4 regions of the Thauera sp. WH-1 genome follow, and region 1 is predicted to be linked to each of the others. Evidence: predicted binding sites of a transcription regulator. Region 1 holds the regulator's gene; each other region holds the start of a gene.

The links. The regulator sigma-54, encoded in region 1, starts transcription at its own class of promoters, with help from an activator protein. The targets are predictions, from matches to a motif close to TGGCACGCTTNCTGCTNA.
Region 2: adh (aldehyde dehydrogenase) is a predicted target of sigma-54. The motif match lies at 2,631-2,648, and genes of this name have one in related genera.
Region 3: ACMV5O_RS03380 (DUF2126 domain-containing protein) is a predicted target of sigma-54. The motif match lies at 1,448-1,465, and genes of this name have one in related genera.
Region 4: ACMV5O_RS20920 (phenol hydroxylase subunit) is a predicted target of sigma-54. The motif match lies at 2,014-2,031, and genes of this name have one in related genera.

Annotation. Positions count from the first base shown of each region.
Region 1 is NZ_JBLQGP010000004.1:66,755-70,962, reverse strand. It holds gene recA (recombinase RecA) at 1-418, shown strand, start outside; gene recX (recombination regulator RecX) at 438-887, shown strand; gene lptB (LPS export ABC transporter ATP-binding protein) at 874-1,596, shown strand; gene ACMV5O_RS05900 (RNA polymerase factor sigma-54) at 1,619-3,100, shown strand; gene hpf (ribosome hibernation-promoting factor, HPF/YfiA family) at 3,118-3,441, shown strand; gene ptsN (PTS IIA-like nitrogen regulatory protein PtsN) at 3,578-4,063, shown strand; gene hprK (HPr(Ser) kinase/phosphatase) at 4,032-4,208, shown strand, end outside.
Region 2 is NZ_JBLQGP010000008.1:102,729-106,936, forward strand. It holds gene ACMV5O_RS10205 (sigma-54-dependent Fis family transcriptional regulator) at 1-410, opposite strand, end outside; gene ACMV5O_RS10210 (DUF779 domain-containing protein) at 585-965, opposite strand; gene adh (aldehyde dehydrogenase) at 1,057-2,577, opposite strand; gene ACMV5O_RS10220 (porin) at 2,787-3,980, opposite strand.
Region 3 is NZ_JBLQGP010000002.1:240,855-245,062, forward strand. It holds gene ACMV5O_RS03365 (hypothetical protein) at 1-177, opposite strand, end outside; gene ACMV5O_RS03370 (DUF4255 domain-containing protein) at 174-761, opposite strand; gene ACMV5O_RS03375 (hypothetical protein) at 823-1,077, opposite strand; gene ACMV5O_RS03380 (DUF2126 domain-containing protein) at 1,504-4,208, shown strand, end outside.
Region 4 is NZ_JBLQGP010000046.1:533-4,740, reverse strand. It holds gene ACMV5O_RS20935 (aromatic/alkene/methane monooxygenase hydroxylase/oxygenase subunit alpha) at 1-355, opposite strand, end outside; gene ACMV5O_RS20930 (MmoB/DmpM family protein) at 376-645, opposite strand; gene ACMV5O_RS20925 (aromatic/alkene monooxygenase hydroxylase subunit beta) at 659-1,654, opposite strand; gene ACMV5O_RS20920 (phenol hydroxylase subunit) at 1,685-1,957, opposite strand; gene ACMV5O_RS20915 (2Fe-2S iron-sulfur cluster binding domain-containing protein) at 2,250-2,579, opposite strand; gene ACMV5O_RS20910 (sigma 54-interacting transcriptional regulator) at 2,834-4,208, shown strand, end outside.

The DNA.
Region 1 (4,208 bases):
CGAAACCACCACTGGTGGCAACGCGCTCAAGTTCTACGCCTCGGTGCGCATGGACATCCGCCGCACCGGCACGATCAAGAAGGGCGACGAGGTGGTCGGCTCCGAGACCCGTGTCAAGGTGGTCAAGAACAAGGTGTCGCCGCCGTTCAAGGAAGCGCACTTCGACATCCTCTATGGCGAGGGCATTTCGCGCGAGGGCGAGATCATCGACCTCGGCGTGACGCACAAGATCGTCGACAAGTCCGGCGCCTGGTACGCCTACCAGGGCGACAAGATCGGCCAGGGCAAGGACAACTCGCGCGAGTTCCTGCGCAACAACCCGGCGCTGGCGCGTGAGATCGAGAACAAGGTGCGCGCCGCGGTCGGCCTGCCCGCAATGGCGGTGACGACCACCGCAGCGGCAGCCGCCGAGGCCTGAGCGGGGCCAAGGTACGGCCATGGGCGTCCCCAGCCTGCGCGAGCGCGCGCTCCGTCACCTGGCGCGGCGCGACCACTCGCGCGCCGAACTGGCGCGCAAGCTCGCCACCCACGGCGAGGCGGACGAGATCGACGCCGTGATTGCGCGCATGGGCGAGCTCGGCCTGCAGTCCGACAGCCGCTACGCCGAGGCCTTCGTGCGCGGCAAGGCGGCCCGTTTCGGCGCCGGCCGGCTGCGCAGTGAGCTGGCGCGGCGCGGCATCGAGCGTGACCTGATCGAGCAGGCGATCGAGAACGAATGCGTAGAATCGGAACTGGAACGCGCACGCCAGGTGCTGCGCAGCCGCTTCAGCTCCGCGCCGGCCGACCCGCGCGAATGGGCGCGCCAGGCGCGCTTCCTGCAAACCCGCGGCTTCGCCCCCGAACTGATCCGCAAGCTGCTGAAAGAGCCCTTCGATGAGTCTGCTTAAGGTCGCCGGCCTGCAAAAGCGCTACAAGTCGCGCACCGTGGTGCACGATGTCGGCTTCGAGGTCGACCCGGGCCAGGTGGTCGGCCTGCTCGGCCCCAATGGCGCGGGCAAGACCACCTGTTTCTACATGATCGTCGGCCTGGTGCGTGCCGACGGCGGTCAGATCACGCTCGACGGCACCGATCTCACCCACCTGCCCATCCACGCCCGCGCCCGCCTCGGCCTGTCCTACCTGCCGCAGGAGATGAGCGTGTTCCGCAAGCTCAGCGTGGCCGAGAACATCCGCGCCGTGCTCGAGCTGCGGGGGCTGGAGACGCGACAGATCAACGCCCGCCTGGACGAGCTGCTGCTCGAGCTGGGCATCAACCACCTGCGCAACAACACCGCGGTGTCGCTGTCCGGCGGCGAGCGCCGGCGCTGCGAGATCGCCCGCGCACTGGCGACCGACCCGCGCCTGATCCTGCTCGACGAGCCCTTCGCCGGCGTCGACCCGATCGCGGTCATCGACATCCAGAAGATCATCCGCTTCCTCAAGGAGCGCGGCATCGGCGTGCTGATCACTGACCACAACGTGCGCGAGACCCTGGGGATCTGCGACCGCGCCTACATCATCAGCGAAGGCCGGGTACTGGCCAGCGGCAAGCCGACCGAGATCATCGACAACGAGCGCGTGCGCCAGGTCTACCTCGGCGAGCATTTCCGCCTGTGAGTGCGCACCCACACCGACCACGATGAAACCCAGCCTCCAGCTCAAGCTCTCCCAGCACCTCACGCTGACGCCGCAACTGCAGCAGTCGATCAAGCTGCTGCAGCTGTCGACCATCGAGCTCAACCAGGAGATCGAGCGCTTCCTGCTCGAGAACCCGATGCTCGAACGCGCCGACAGCGATGGGGTGGAGTTCATGCCCCCTGCCGCGCCGGGCAGCCCGCCCGAGCACGAACTGCAGCAACAGCAGCGCCAGGACGAGGCGCGCGAGGCGGCGCCCGACAGCGCCGGCGCCGAGGCCGGCGAACACAGGGAAGGCGGCGAAGGCAGCAGCGAGGACGAGGGCATCGACTGGTCGAACGTGGGCAGCGGCGCCTCGAGCCGCGGCGAGGACGATGACGACGTCGATTACCAGGACCTGCAGGCGGCCGGCGTGTCGTTGCGCGAGCACCTCGACCAGCAGGTCTCGCTGTCGCCGCTGTCGGATCGCGACCGCGCCCTGGTGCGCCTGGTGATCGAGGCGCTCGACGACGACGGCTATCTGCACCAGCCGCTCGAGGAATTGCTCGAGCTGCTGCCCGAGGAGTCCGAGGTCGAGCTCGACGAACTCAGCATCGCCCTGCGCCATGTGCAGAACCTCGAGCCGGCCGGGATCGGCGCGCGCAGCCCGCAGGAATGCCTGTCGCTGCAGTTGCGCACGCTGCCCGCGACCGACACCCGCGCGCTCGCGCTCGAGATCGTCGACAAGCATCTCGAGCTCCTCGCCGAGCGCAACTTCGTCAAGCTCAAGAAACTCACCGGCTGCGACGACGACGCCCTGCGCGCCGCCCACGCCCTGATCTGCAGCCTCGACCCGCACCCGGGGTCGCGCTACTCGAGCGCGGAGACGCGCTACGTGCTGCCCGACGTCGTCGTGCGCAAGCTGCGCGGTCGCTGGACCGTCACCCTCAATCAGGAGGCGATGCCGCGCCTGCGCATCAACCGCCTGTATGCCAGCCTGCTGCAGCAGAACCGCGGCCAGGGGGGTGGGCTCAGCGGCCAGTTGCAGGAGGCACGCTGGCTGATCAAGAACGTCCAGCAGCGCTTCGACACCATCCTGCGGGTGTCTCAGGCCATCGTTGACCAGCAGCGGCAGTTCTTCGATCATGGGGAGGTGGCGATGCGGCCACTCACTCTCCGGGAGATCGCAGACCAGCTCGAGCTGCACGAATCCACCGTATCGCGCGTCACCACGCAAAAATACATGGCGAGCCCGCGCGGTGTATTCGAACTCAAGTATTTCTTCGGCAGTCACGTCGCCACCGATACCGGCGGAGCGGCATCCTCGACGGCGATTCGAGCGCTGATTCGCCAGCTGGTGGATGCAGAAGACAGCAAGAAGCCGCTGTCCGACGCCAAGATTGCAGAAGTTCTGGGCCAGCAGGGTATCGTGGTCGCACGGCGCACGATCGCCAAGTACCGTGAATCCCTCAATATCCCGCCGGTCAGTCTGCGCAAATCCATCTGACAACAACAGGAGTTAACATGAATCTCAACATCACCGGGCGCCATGTCGAAGTCACCCCGGCCATTCGCGACTACGTGACTTCCAAGCTCGATCGCGTCATCCGTCACTTCGACAACGTCACCAGTGTCGCGGTGATCCTCTCGGTCGAGAAGCTCAAGCAGAATGCGGAAGTCACGCTGCACGTGCGCGGCAAGGACATCTTCGTCGAGAGCGACGACGCCGACCTGTATGCCGCCATCGACGCGATGGCCGACAAGCTCGACCGGCAGGTTCAGAAGTACAAGCAGAAGCAGGCCGACCACAACCACGAAACGATCAAGCACCAGGCACCCGAAGTCTGACGCCTTCGTTACCGCCCCGTGTCCGGGGTGTGGTTATAATGCGCGCGTTTTCACGACGCGAGCCCCACTCGCCCCGGACCGTCCAAACGCAGCACCTGACCTAGGCGGTTCAGCTATTGCGCAAGCCTTCCAGCGAATGAGCCTGATATCTCAACTCCTGCCACTTTCCAACGTGGTGGTCGACCTCGACGCCAGCAGCAAGAAGCGCGTCTTCGAGCAGGCGGGCCTGTTGTTCGAGAACAACCAGGGCATCGGTCGCAGCACCGTGTTCGACAGCCTGTTCACCCGCGAACGACTCGGCTCGACCGGGCTTGGTCAAGGCATCGCGATTCCGCACGGCCGCATCAAGGGCCTGAAGGACGCCGCCGGCGCCTTCCTGCGCCTGGCCACACCGGTGCAGTTCGACGCCCCGGACGGGCGTCCGGTGAACATGCTGTTCGTCCTGCTCGTTCCCGAGCAGGCGAACGAAACCCACCTGCAGCTGCTGTCCGAGCTCGCGCAGATGTTCAGCGATCGTGATTTCCGCGAAGCCTTGCTCGACGCACCGGACGCGGCCCACATCCATCAGATGTTCATGAACTGGGGCGCCGATGCGGCAGACCAGCGTCGCGCGGCTGTATGAGGCGTACCGCGACAGCCTGAAGCTGTGCCACCTCAGCGGGCGCCTTGACGCGCGCATCGCGGTGGCCGAAGAACGCATCTGGCCCGCCGATCTGGTGGGCCACCTCAATCTGATCCACCCGACCCGCCTGCAGATCCTCGGTGCC
Region 2 (4,208 bases), on a different contig from region 1:
TTGGTGCCGCGCTGGCATTCGCTCCAGCTCGCCCCCGGCTGCAGGGCGACCCGGCTCGCACGGTCAACGAAGGACGGGTCGCCGACACCGTGCAGGATCAGTCCGCTCGCGTCGGCAAGCAGCACCATGCTGCCCGAGGCGCGGATCTGTTCGTACAGGTGCTCCATCACGCCGCCCGCGTGGTTGAGCAGGGCGGCGTTGCGCTCACGCGCGAGCATCAGGTCGGCACGCGTCGTGTTGGCGGGCCGGCCGCGTTCGCCAACCTCCAGGCCGAGGCGCTGGCAGCGCTCCCAGGAACGCAGCACCGGAGCCGAAAGCCCACCCTCGGGTACGTCGCCGCGCTCCAGGTATCGCCGCCGCAAGGACTCGAGCTCACCACCTTGCGTGGCACGCGCGTGAATCTGCCCCATCTTCCTGTCTCCCCATGCCGACGGGCACTGGCGGCGCGCGCATCACGCCCGCCGCCCGCCCCATCGATGATCCTCGGCGCCAAGTTGCGCCACCCTGGCGCATCCGGCTTCAGGAGACATTCAAAGCAAGAATGGTGCCCGCATCCACTACCTATCCTGTTCGCCAAGCTGGCGTCACCGCCCGAGCCTGCGATCCTCCGCTTCGATGTCGGCGAACTCGTCGTCGGTGAACAGCCGGGACCGGGTATGGAAGGCCTTGCCGGTGTTGCCCTCGAGCGAAAAGGTGCCGCCGTGGCCGTCGACCACGTCGATGATCAGCTGCGTGTGCTTCCAGTATTCGTACTGCGAGGCGCTGATGTAGAAGGGCACGCCGCCAATGTCGCCGAGGTGCACGTCGTGGGGGCCGATGGTCAGATCCGTGGGCAGGTAGCAGTTGGCGGCGCTGTTGTCGCAGCAGCCGCCGGACTGGTGGAACATCAGGTCCGGACCATACTCGGCCTTGAGTTGCGCGATCAGCGCGAGCGTCGCGGGGGTGGCGATGACGCGTTCGACCATGTCGCGTGCCTCCAGATCGAAAAAAACGGGGGCGGTCGCCCGCCCCCGGCAAGTTACCCGACTACGGGCAGAGGGAGAAACAGGGTGCCGATCAGAAGAAGCCGAGCTTGTTCTCGCTGTAGCTCACCAGCAGGTTCTTGGTCTGCTGGTAGTGGTCGAGCATGACCTTGTGCGTCTCGCGACCGATGCCCGACTCCTTGTAGCCGCCGAAGGCCGCGTGCGCCGGGTAGGCGTGGTAGCAGTTGGTCCACACGCGCCCTGCCTGGATGGCGCGACCCATGCGGTAGGCGACGTTGCCGTTGCGGCTCCACACGCCGGCGCCCAGGCCGTACAAGGTGTCGTTGGCGATCGACAAGGCCTCGGCCTCGTCCTTGAAGGTGGTCACCGCGAGCACCGGCCCGAAGATCTCCTCCTGGAAGATGCGCATCTTGTTGTGGCCCTTGAACAGCGTCGGCTGGATGTAGTAGCCGTCGGCCAGGTCGCCGTCGAGCTGGGCGCGCGCGCCGCCGATCAGCACCTGGGCGCCCTCGTCCTTGCCGAGCTGCAGATAGGACTGGATCTTGCTCATCTGTTCAGAAGAGGCCTGCGCACCCATCATGGTGTCGGTGTCGAGCGGGCTGCCCTGCTTGATGGCGGCAACGCGCTTGACCGCACGCTCGATGAAGCGGTCGTAGATGGACTCCTGGATCAGCGCGCGGCTCGGGCAGGTGCACACCTCGCCCTGGTTGAAGGCGAACAGCACCAGGCCCTCGATCGCCTTGTCGAGGAAGGCGTCGTCCTTGTCCATGACGTCGGCGAAGAAGATGTTGGGCGACTTGCCGCCCAGCTCGAGTGTGGCAGGGATCAGGTTGTTGGCGGCGGCCTGGGCGATGACGCGGCCGGTGGAGGTCGAGCCGGTGAAGGCGATCTTGGCGATACGCTTGCTGGTGGCGAGCGGCATGCCGGCCTCGCGGCCATAGCCATTGACGATGTTGAGCACGCCCGGCGGCAGCAGGTCGGCGATCAGCTCCATCAGCACCAGGATCGAGATCGGAGTGGACTCGGCGGGCTTGAGCACCACGCAGTTGCCCGCGCCCAGCGCCGGCGCCAGCTTCCACGCCGCCATCAGGATCGGGAAGTTCCACGGGATGATCTGGCCGACCACGCCCAGCGGCTCGTGGATGTGGTAGGCCATGGTGTTTTCGTCGATCTCCGAGATGCCGCCTTCCTGCGCGCGCAGGCAGCCGGCGAAGTAGCGGAAATGGTCGACGGCGAGCGGGATGTCGGCGTTGAGCGTCTCGCGGATCGGCTTGCCGTTATCGACGGTCTCGGCGTAGGCGAGCAGCTCGAGGTTGGCCTCCAGGCGGTCGGCGATCTTGAGCAGGACGTTCGAGCGGGTGGTGGCGTCGGCCTTGCCCCACTTCGGGAAGGCGGCGTGCGCGGCGTCCAGCGCGAGCTCGATGTCCTCGGCGGTGGAGCGTGCGGCCTGGGTGTACTTCTGGCCGGTGATCGGCGTGACCACGTCGAAATACTGGCCCTTGACCGGGGCCACCCACTGGCCGCCGATGAAGTTGTCGTAGCGGGTCTTGAACTGGACCTTGGCATCGGTCTGGCCGGGCAGTGCGTACAGCATGGTGTCGTCTCCTCGATCTTTACGGTGTGCGGGCAGGTTGCCACGCGATTCATTCAGCAGGGCCCGTGCCAGCAACTCGATCTCTTGCAGTTCAGTCACTTGCGTGGTCCCTTGAGCTCATGTTCGTTCAGAAAAGCGGCTGGAGCATTGCCCGGGTTGCTCCACCTGCTCCATTTATCCGGCATTTATGGAGCAACCCGGGCACGGCCTCAGAAGAACAGGATGCCGCCGACGGAAATCGTCCGCGTCTTCAGGTCGCCCGGGAACAGGTCGGCGCCCTCGCCCTTCTCCTGGTTGTATTCGCCGACCAGGGTGATGTACTTGTTCAGGCTGTGATAGACGCCGACGGTGGCCGAGCGGAAGGTGTTGGTATCGGTCAGCAGGCCGCCGCGGTCACGGTTCTCGCCGAAGTTGAGACCGAACTTGGTCTTGCCCACGGTATAGGTGCCCTGCAGGAAGTAACCCCTGCCATCGTTCTTGGCAAAGGGCGAGAAGAACAACGCGCCCACCGTGGACAGACCCAGCCCGCTGGCGTCGAAGCCGTAGGCCACCGCCTCGAAGGCGCCGATGCCGATCTTGGCGCCAAGCTCGAAACCACCGGCGTTGAAGCTGCCGGCGCCGCTGGTGCGCTGGTGGATCGCCCCCGCCCACAGCGAACCCTTGGCCGTGCCGGCCTCCCAGTCGTAGTTGGCCATGGCCTGGAAGCCGGGATCCTTGGTCTCGTCGCCGGCGAACTTGTTCGGGTCGAAGATCCCGAACGAGGCCGACAGGCCGCCCATCGTCGGCGTGGTGTAGGTGATCTGCGGCTGGAAGCCGGTGTACATGTAGCCGTGGCCGATCATGCCGAAGGTGGTGTTGAAGGGGGTGGAGGCGTAGCTGTTGCCGCCGAGGCCGAGCAGCGTCATGTCGGACAGGATGATCTTCTGCCCGAACAGGCCGATGTCACGGCCGAACTTGACCGTGCCCCAGTCGGTGTTGCCGAACTGGAAGTACAGGTTGCGGGTGTCGATCTGGGTGAAGGGGCTGTCACAGCCGGTGGCGCCCCCGCAGCCCGGATCGCTGGGCAGGCCGACGACGTCGGACTTGTCGTTGATGCCGGGGGCGAAGCCGACATGGGCCTTGATGTCGAGGCCGTCGACCTTGGTGGTGAACACGAAGTTGATCCAGCCCGGCAGTAGGCCGTTGGTGAGCGCCGAGTTGTTGGTCTTGACCCCGCCCGATTCCGCGCTGCGGTGGGAGTAGAAGCCGTTGATGGTGCCGTTGATGTCGAGCGTGGCATCCCCCTGCGTGAAGCTCACCGCATGGGCCGGCCCCATGCCGAGCGCCATCAGCGCCCCGGCCAGCAGGCCGAGCCGCCTGCCCTGCGCTGCCCGGGATCCCTTTCGCATCGTCGTGTTATCCATTGTTTCCTCCTCGTGGATGGTCGTCTTGTCGTTTGCACGTCAGAGCCGGGGCGAAGCGCCGGCCTGGGGCGGCCTTGTGCAATCGCTGTGCCATCGCGCTGCAGGGCGCGCCAGCCATGGGGATGCGGGTCGGTGGCGGGCTGTGGCCCTGCTCCAGATGTTCCACCGGGGCGTTGCCCGCCCCTGATCCGAAACGAAACTTCGGAACAGCGCGGCCGCCGCGCGGCT
Region 3 (4,208 bases), on a different contig from region 1:
CACCACATGAAAGCCGCTGCGGTTGCGCACGATGCGCGCGCCCTCGCCCTGGAGCCGCAGGGGCGCCTCGATGATGGCGCCGGTGGTGGCGTCGATCGGGCGCAGCGCGGCCAGCACCCGCCACTCGAAGCGCTCGAGCTCAAACAGCTCGGGGGCGTGGGGTGCCGGCGTGCTCATGAGGCCTCCCGGCCATAGGCGAAGCGCGCGGCGACGACGCGGCGGTAGCTGGCGTCGTCGGTGTCGGGGTCGATGCGCACCAGGCGCGCGACCCAGGACACCGACAGGCGATAGGCCGGGGCGAGGGCGTCCCAGATGCGCATCAGGTCTTCGGTGGGCAGCTCGGAGGGCACGATCTGGATGACTTCCTCGCCGTCCCAGCCGGCGTCCGGGGTCAGCGAGGAGGCATCGAGCACCGGGTACTGGTGCAGCTGGCGCAGCGCCCAGGTCATCGACACCTGCTCCTCCTCGGCACTCATGCCCCAGGCGCTCATCAGGTAGTGCAGGTCGAGGGCGAGCGGGCCGGCGCCGGCGTCGCCCTCGCGCATGCGCGGGCTCTGGCGGCGGTGCTCGTTGACCGCGATGCGGTACAGGAACAGCGTGATGCGGTTGCCCTCCTCGATGTCGCCGGCGAGCTGTCCGGCGCTCACCAGCTCGAAGTCGCAGGCCGGCAGCGCGCGCTCCGCCCCGGGGCCGGGGTAGGTGTTGCGCAGGAAGGTCACGATCGAACTTCCCACCGAATGCACGCCGAAAACGTTTGCCATCGTTCGCCTTGCGCTTGTCAGTCGGTCTGTCTGTGCTGCCTGCTTCGCTCAGTTCCGTCCCTCAGTGCGGCCGGTCGGGGTCCGGCCGTGCTGCCGCGCCAAAGACCCGGCGCCCGTCCGGGGTGTGGGTGACGCGCACGGCGCGAAAGGCGATCAGCTGCTGCAGGGCAGCGTGGACTTCGTCTGCCGTTGCCTCCACGCCCCGGCTGCGCAGCCACCAGCGCGCGATGCCTTCCTCGCTGTCGACCGCCTCGGGGTGGCACGCCAGGTAGGCTTCGATGGCCTCCATGAGCTCCTCGAGGTGGCGATCCTGCATGGCGGCGGACTCCCGAACCGGACTTCGGCGACACCTATGCGAAACGCGTGCCACGACTCCGTTTCTCATGAAAAACTAAATTAAAACAAGGGATTGATTGAAATCTACGCTGACTGTCGAGCGGCGCCCGGGGGGTCGAGCGGGTCGTTCCCGACCCAGGTCCGCGCCCGTGCCATGGGCGAAAGCGCCGTCAGTCGGTCGATCGGCGTGCCTTGACCGCGTCCGCGCCGTGGGTCGGCTTTGACCCGGTACATGCCTTGCGCAGGCCGGGCACCAATCTGGTGCGCTCGCGAGCAGCCGTGGTGCGCGCGCTGCGCATTCGAAGGGCGTTGTCCGGGCCAATGCACTGCGATGACGCCGACGCGGGACATTGCATGATTCTTGCTGTCGGAATTGACCAGCATCCCTGCCCTTCGCGAGGCCCCTGTGTCCATCCACGTCAAGCTGAACCACGTCACCCATTACCGCTACGACCGCCCGGTGACGCTGTCGCCCCAGGTCGTGCGCCTGCGCCCGGCGCCGCATTGCCGCACGCCCATCCACGCCTATTCGCTGAAGGTCGAGCCGGCCGACCACTTCATCAACTGGCAGCAGGACCCGCAGTCGAACTACCTCGCGCGCCTGGTCTTCCCCGAGAAGGCCACCGAGCTGCGGATCGAGGTCGACCTGGTGGCCGAGATGTCGGTCATCAACCCCTTCGACTTCTTCCTCGAGCCAGCGGCGGAGAAGATCCCCTTCGCCTACGACGAGGCCCTGAGCGTGGAGCTGGCGCCCTACCGCCTGAAGGCGCCGGCCGCGGCGCTGGGGCCGAAGTTCCTCGACTACCTCGAATCCATTCCGCGCGAGCCGACGGCCAGCGTCGATTTCCTGGTCGGGCTCAACCAGCGCCTGCAGCAGGACATCCGCTACCTGGTGCGCCTCGAGCCCGGCGTGCAGACCCCCGAGGAGACGCTGACCCTGGCGAGCGGCTCCTGCCGCGACTCGGCCTGGCTGCTGGTGCAGCTGCTGCGCCACCTCGGGCTGGCGGCGCGCTTCGTGTCCGGCTACCTGATCCAGCTCACGCCCGACGTGAAATCGCTCGACGGCCCGTCCGGCACCGAGGTCGACTTCACCGACCTGCACGCCTGGTGCGAGGTCTATCTGCCCGGCGCAGGCTGGGTCGGTCTTGACCCGACCTCGGGGCTGTTTGCCGGCGAGGGCCACATCCCGGTGGCGTGCACCCCCGAGCCCTCGTCCGCCGCGCCGATCACCGGCTTCACCGACGACTGCGAGTGCGCCTTCGAGCACCACATGAAGGTCGAGCGCGTGTGGGAGGCGCCGCGCGTCACCAAGCCCTACACCGACGAACAATGGGCGGCGATCGAGGCGCTGGGCCATCTCATCGACGGCGACCTGACGGCGCATGACGTGCGCCTGACCCAGGGCGGCGAGCCCACCTTCGTGTCGCTCGACGACCGCGACGGCGCGGCCTGGAACAGCGACGCGCTCGACCCCCACAACCGCGATGGCAGCAAGCCGAGCAAGCGCACGCTGGCCGAGAACCTGATGTTCCGCTTGAAGGACCACTACGCGCCGCAGGGCCTGCTGCACTTCGGCCAGGGCAAGTGGTACCCCGGCGAGCAGTTGCCGCGTTGGTCGCTGAACTGCTACTGGCGCCGCGACGGCGAGCCGATCTGGCGCAACCCGGACCTGTTCGCGCGCGAACTCTCCGGCACCAAGGTGGACGAGGCCACGGCGGCGCGCTTCCTCGCCCGCGTCGGCGAGCGCCTGGGTGTCGACACGCAGTGGATGATGCCGGCCTTCGAGGATGCCTGGTACTACCTGTGGCGCGAGCGCCGGCTGCCGGCCAACGTCGATCCGCACGACTCGCGGGTGGACGATCCGCTCGAGCGCGCGCGCCTGGCCAAGATCTTCGACCAGGGCCTGAAGCAGGTCATCGGCCATGTGCTGCCGATCGTGCGCGAGCATGCCGGCGCTGCGGGCAAGGGCTCGCGCTGGCAGAGCGGGCCGTGGTTCCTGCGCAGCGAGCGCCTGTACCTGATCCCGGGCGATTCGCCGATCGGCTACCGCCTGCCGCTGGACTCCCAGCCGTGGGCGGGCAAGGGCGACTATCCGTGGATCCACGCCGCCGACCTCAACCAGGCTTTCCCCGCGCTGCCGGCCCATGCCGAGCTGCGTCAGCAGCTGCGCCCGACCGGCGTGACGGCGGGCGCGACCATCGGCGCCGACAGCGGGCTGGGCTTCGCGGCGCACGGTGGCGGGTGGACGCCTGGCCGCGCCGAGCACGCCGGCTTCCATGGCGTGCAGGGGGAGGACGCGGTGCCGCTGCCCGGCGCCGCCGAGGCGGCGCTCGCCAGCCGCGACGAGCGCATCGACCCTGCGCGCCGTCCGGCGCCCTTCGAATCCGCCGCCTGGATCACCCGCAGCGCGCTGTGCGCCGAGCCGCGTGGCGGCCTGCTGTATCTCTTCATGCCGCCGACGGTGGCGCTGGAGGACTACCTCGAGGTCGTCACCGCGATCGAGGACACCGCCGCCGAGTTCAGCCTGCCGGTGGTGCTCGAGGGCTACGAGCCGCCCTCCGATCCGCGCCTGGCGAGCTTCCGCATCACCCCCGACCCGGGCGTGATCGAGGTCAACGTGCACCCGGCGGCGAGCTGGGACGAGCTCGTCGAGCGCACCACCACGCTGTACGAGGAGGCCCACCAGTCGCGCCTGTCGACCGAGAAGTTCATGCTCGACGGCCGCCACACCGGCACCGGCGGCGGCAACCACTTCGTGCTCGGCGGCGCCACGCCGGCCGATTCGCCCTTCCTGCGCCGGCCCGACCTGCTGCGCAGCCTGGTGAGCTACTGGCACAACCACCCCAGTCTGTCCTACCTGTTCTCGGGCCTGTTCATCGGCCCGACCTCGCAGGCGCCGCGGGTGGACGAGGCCCGCCACGACACCGTGCATGAGCTGGAGGTCGCTTTCCAGCAGTTTCCCGAGGTGGGCAGGCAGGTGCCGCCCTGGCTCATCGACCGCCTGCTGCGCAACCTGCTGATCGACGCCAGCGGCAACACCCACCGCGCCGAGTTCTGCATCGACAAGCTGTACAGCCCGGACAGCGCCACCGGCCGGCTCGGCCTGCTCGA
Region 4 (4,208 bases), on a different contig from region 1:
GCGCGAAGCCGCGGTGGGCGACGTACTCGAGCGGGCTGATGCCGCTGATGAAGAGCTTGACGGTGTTGATGTAGCGCGCGTCGGTGACGTTGAGGTGGCCGTTGTTCTGGGCGAAGGCGTCGATGATCGCGTACAGCTTGCGCTCCTTCTCGGCCTGGTACTTCCAGTAGGCGTCCATGGTCAGGCGGAAGGGGTCTTCCCACTTGTCCCAGTCGTGGATCTTGATCCCCTCGTAGGCGATGTAGGGGTAGATGTCTTCCATCTTCTGGTACGACGGGGTCCAGTCCAGACCGCGCGTCATCACGGCATAGCGCTCTTTCAGGCCGAGCTTCTTCTTGGCAACTTGCATATCCATTGTCTTGTCTCCTCGGGGTCTCAGGATTTCCAGAACAGGGTGATTTCGTCGTCGGTCTGATCGAGGTTGCCCGACATGGTGATCATGTTCACCTGCAGCTCCTGCAGATCGTAGTCGCGGCCGATGATCTCCTCGATCGTTTCGCGACGCACCACCAGCTTGCCGTCGGCATTGATCTTGACCATCGCCGGCTGCTCGTCGCATACCGCACCGGGGTTGTCCTGCAGGATCGCCTCGATGATGGGGCGGGTTTCTTCGTTGGTCTGCAACGCGAGAAATACGGTGGACATAGATGCTTTTCCCTCAGAGGGTCACGCCGGCCTTGGCCATGCGCGTGTTGAATTGCTGGACGACATCGGCCATGACTTCGTCGGTTCGGTTGCCAAGAGCGATGCGGGCGACGGGCAGCAGCACGGAGGCGGCGCGGTCGCGCCACTCGGTCAGCCACTGGGTCATGATCTGCTTGTTGTCCGCGGACTCGGCGGCGGCGATCTTCACCGTGGCGTCAGCCCACTTCCTGGTCTCGGCGAACCAGTCCGTCATGAACTGGGTCAGCATGGCGACCGGCGTGCCGCCCTGCGACGACAGCACGTCGTCGATGATCGTGTCGTACACCAGGGGGTACATCAGCCCATCGAGGACGACGTTCTGGACCACGAACAGTTCGACCGGATCCTTGATGACGAAGGAGTCCTCCACGTAGCGGCGCAGCCCTTGCCACGCATCGTCTTCCATCCACGCCCGCTTGGCCTCGTCGAGCGACTCGAGGTCCCCCAGGAGCAGACCGACGCGGGTGATGTACTGGGCGATGCCGAGCTGATCCATCGAGTGGTAGATGTGCGGCTGCGAGAAGCCGGTGCCGTAGCTGTAGGCGCAGATGCTCGCGTTGTTCATGTTCGAGCCCCAGGCTACATGGCGTAGCGGCAGCAGGAGCTTGAGCACGGTGTCGCGCACCGAATCCGGCAGCGTTGCCGCAAGGCCGCGGCTCTCGACGAAATCGAAGTTCGCCTCGGCAGTGTCCTGCTGCTTGGCGCGGGCCAGCGTGTAGGCGCCGTAATAGAACTGACGCGGATCCTTGAACGCATACCAGTCGGCCATCTTGATCGCGGTGCGCGAGGCATCGTAGATGTCGTGGGCGGGATCCCAGGTCGGGCGGTAATGGAAGTTCGCCGTCTGCTGCATGTCGAGCGTGCCTTCCTGGTAGCGCGAGGCGGGCTTGTCGGCACCGATACGGCGGGCGACGTTGTCGAAGGTGTGCCGCAGGGGCTTGATGGACACCGTACGCAAATCGATCTGCATGAATTCTCCTCCTTTTGATTGGATAGCGACTCAACGGAATCGCTGATGGGTTGCCTGATGAAGATTCCAGTTCCAGTCGGAACTCTCCGATTCGTCCGACTCGTCCGACTCGTCGCGCGGCTCGAGTTGAATCACCTTGTTTGCCTCGCAAAAGGCTTCGTACGCATCGGCCGGCAGCAGCATCTCGGCACACAAGTCGGGCTCGCCGATCGCAAACTCGAACTCGACGAAGCCATCGGGCCGCCGCTCGATCAGACGCACGTACTTCTTGCTGACGTCGATCGCAGGCTGTTCCTTGTCCATTCGCCCTTGTTCCTCCTGTTTGATCTGATCAGTGTTGGGGTGCTTCGGACAATGTCTAATCAACTTCCGTGCCAACTCACCGAATCTCCCACCACGACTGGCCTGTGCTCGAATTTCGAGATTTTGTCTGTCGAGACCGGAGCTTAATCTCTTCATCAAATGCTCAACGCAGAAGACCGCTTGATCATTTCATCAACTCTATTTATTGCCCTGCAGCAAAAAAGGGCCGGTACGCCTGTGCGCATCCGGCCCCTTTCGTCGACGAATCCAAGCCTCGGGCGAAACCTTTCCCTCAGCCACCGGGGCTCCCGGATGGGCCCTGCAAGGCCTTGATCATCTTGCCTTCGGCCTTCACCACGAGATCACTGTCGGCAAAGAGCCGACAGGCCAGCACCACCCCGTCCGCCTCCTCCGCCTCGCTCACGCAAGCCCGGCTCATCTTTCGCGTGTGGTACAGGCCCGCCGTCACCCTGACCTTGCACACTCCACAACCACCGCCACGACACCCCACGGGAATCCCCTTCCTGCCCAGGCACTCCATTGCCCTGAGAACGTTCTCCCGCGAGTCACACCGCACGATCTCACCACTGTCCTCGATTAATACTGCGAACTTTTCCGCCATCCCCTCTTCTCTCCTCTAACGCTGTCGTGCTTCATCGTGATCAATACAGGCACCGGCAGGGGCGCCACTCCGCTTGGATCAAGAAATGTGCCATTCCTTTATATATCTCGAGATTTTTATTATGATCGCGCTTTCGTGCAAGGTGTCCCCAAGAGTACGCGTCGGGTAAGCTTTGCTCGAGTACGGCGGTCAGGCGCACCGACGACAACGGCTCGCAATCGAACGAGCATGCATCAGGGACGAGGAGATCAGGCTTGAGTTCCATCCATTATCCGGAGAATGCCGACCTGCGCGGCCTTCTCAGATTTGCCCCGAAAGAAGGCCTGATCTGGCTTGGCGAACATCGGATGCTGCTCCTCCATGCGGGCGCCCTCTCCGAACTGCGCAAGGAACTCATCGACTCGGTCGGCCAGGAACAAGCACGCCGGATACTCACCCGGATGGGCTTCGCTTCAGGTATGCGGGACGCCGAACTCGCACGCAAGACGCGCGGCACCGCCGACCCTGCGGATGCATTCGTGGTCGGCCCACAGTTGCACATGCTCGAGGGTTGTGCCCGCGTGGAGCCGGTTCGACTCGAATTCGACACCCCCGGCGTCGCCTTCGATGCCGAATTCCTCTGGCACCACTCGTGGGAGGCCGAGGCTCACGTCCAGGCCTTTGGCGAGGTCGAGCACCCGGTGTGCTGGATGATGATCGGGTATGCCTCGGGCTACACGAGCGCCTTCATGAGCCGCTTCATCCTCTTTCGCGAGACAGAATGTGCCGCGACCGGCGCCGATCATTGCCGGATCGTCGGCAAGCCCGCCGAAGAGTGGCCGGACGCCGATCAGCTGCGCCCCTACTTCGAGGCCGACCATATCGTCGGCAGGCTCCTGGAGTTGCGCGAGGAGATCGAAGCGATGCGCCGCACCATCGCGTGCCCCAGGCGCACACCCGATCTCATCGGCAATTCGGCGGGCTTCGTGCACGCCTATGACCTGGTCGCGCGCGCCGCAGTGACCAATGTCTCGGTGCTGCTGCTGGGGGAGACGGGCGTTGGCAAGGAGCGTTTCGCTCGCACCCTGCACGAGATGAGCCCGCGCAAGGACAAGGCATTCATCGCAGTAAACTGCGCAGCGCTGCCCGACGAGCTCATCGAGTCCGAACTCTTTGGCGTGGAACGTGGAGCCTTCACCGGCGCGCATGCTTCCCGTGCCGGAAAATTCGAGCGTGCAGACGGCGGCACCCTGTTTCTTGACGAGGTGGGCGAGCTTCCCCTGTCCGCTCAGGCAAAGCTGCTGCGCGTCCTGCAGGAGGGCGAGATCGAGCGCCTCGGCGACGAACGGACACGCAAGGTGAATGTTCGCCTAGTCGCTGCGACCAACGTCGATCTGGTGAAGGCCGTCAACGCCGGAACTTTCCGGCGCGACCTGCTGTACCGGCTCAACGTCTACCCGGTGACGATACCGCCGCTACGCGAGCGTATCGGTGACATCCCCGCCCTCGTCGAGGCGATGATCAGGCGTTTCGAGACGCTGCACGGAAAGCGCCTGGCCGGCGTGAGCGACAAGGCGATGTATGCGCTCAAGGCACACTCCTGGCCCGGCAACGTGCGCGAGCTGGAAAACGTGCTCGAGCGCGGCGTCA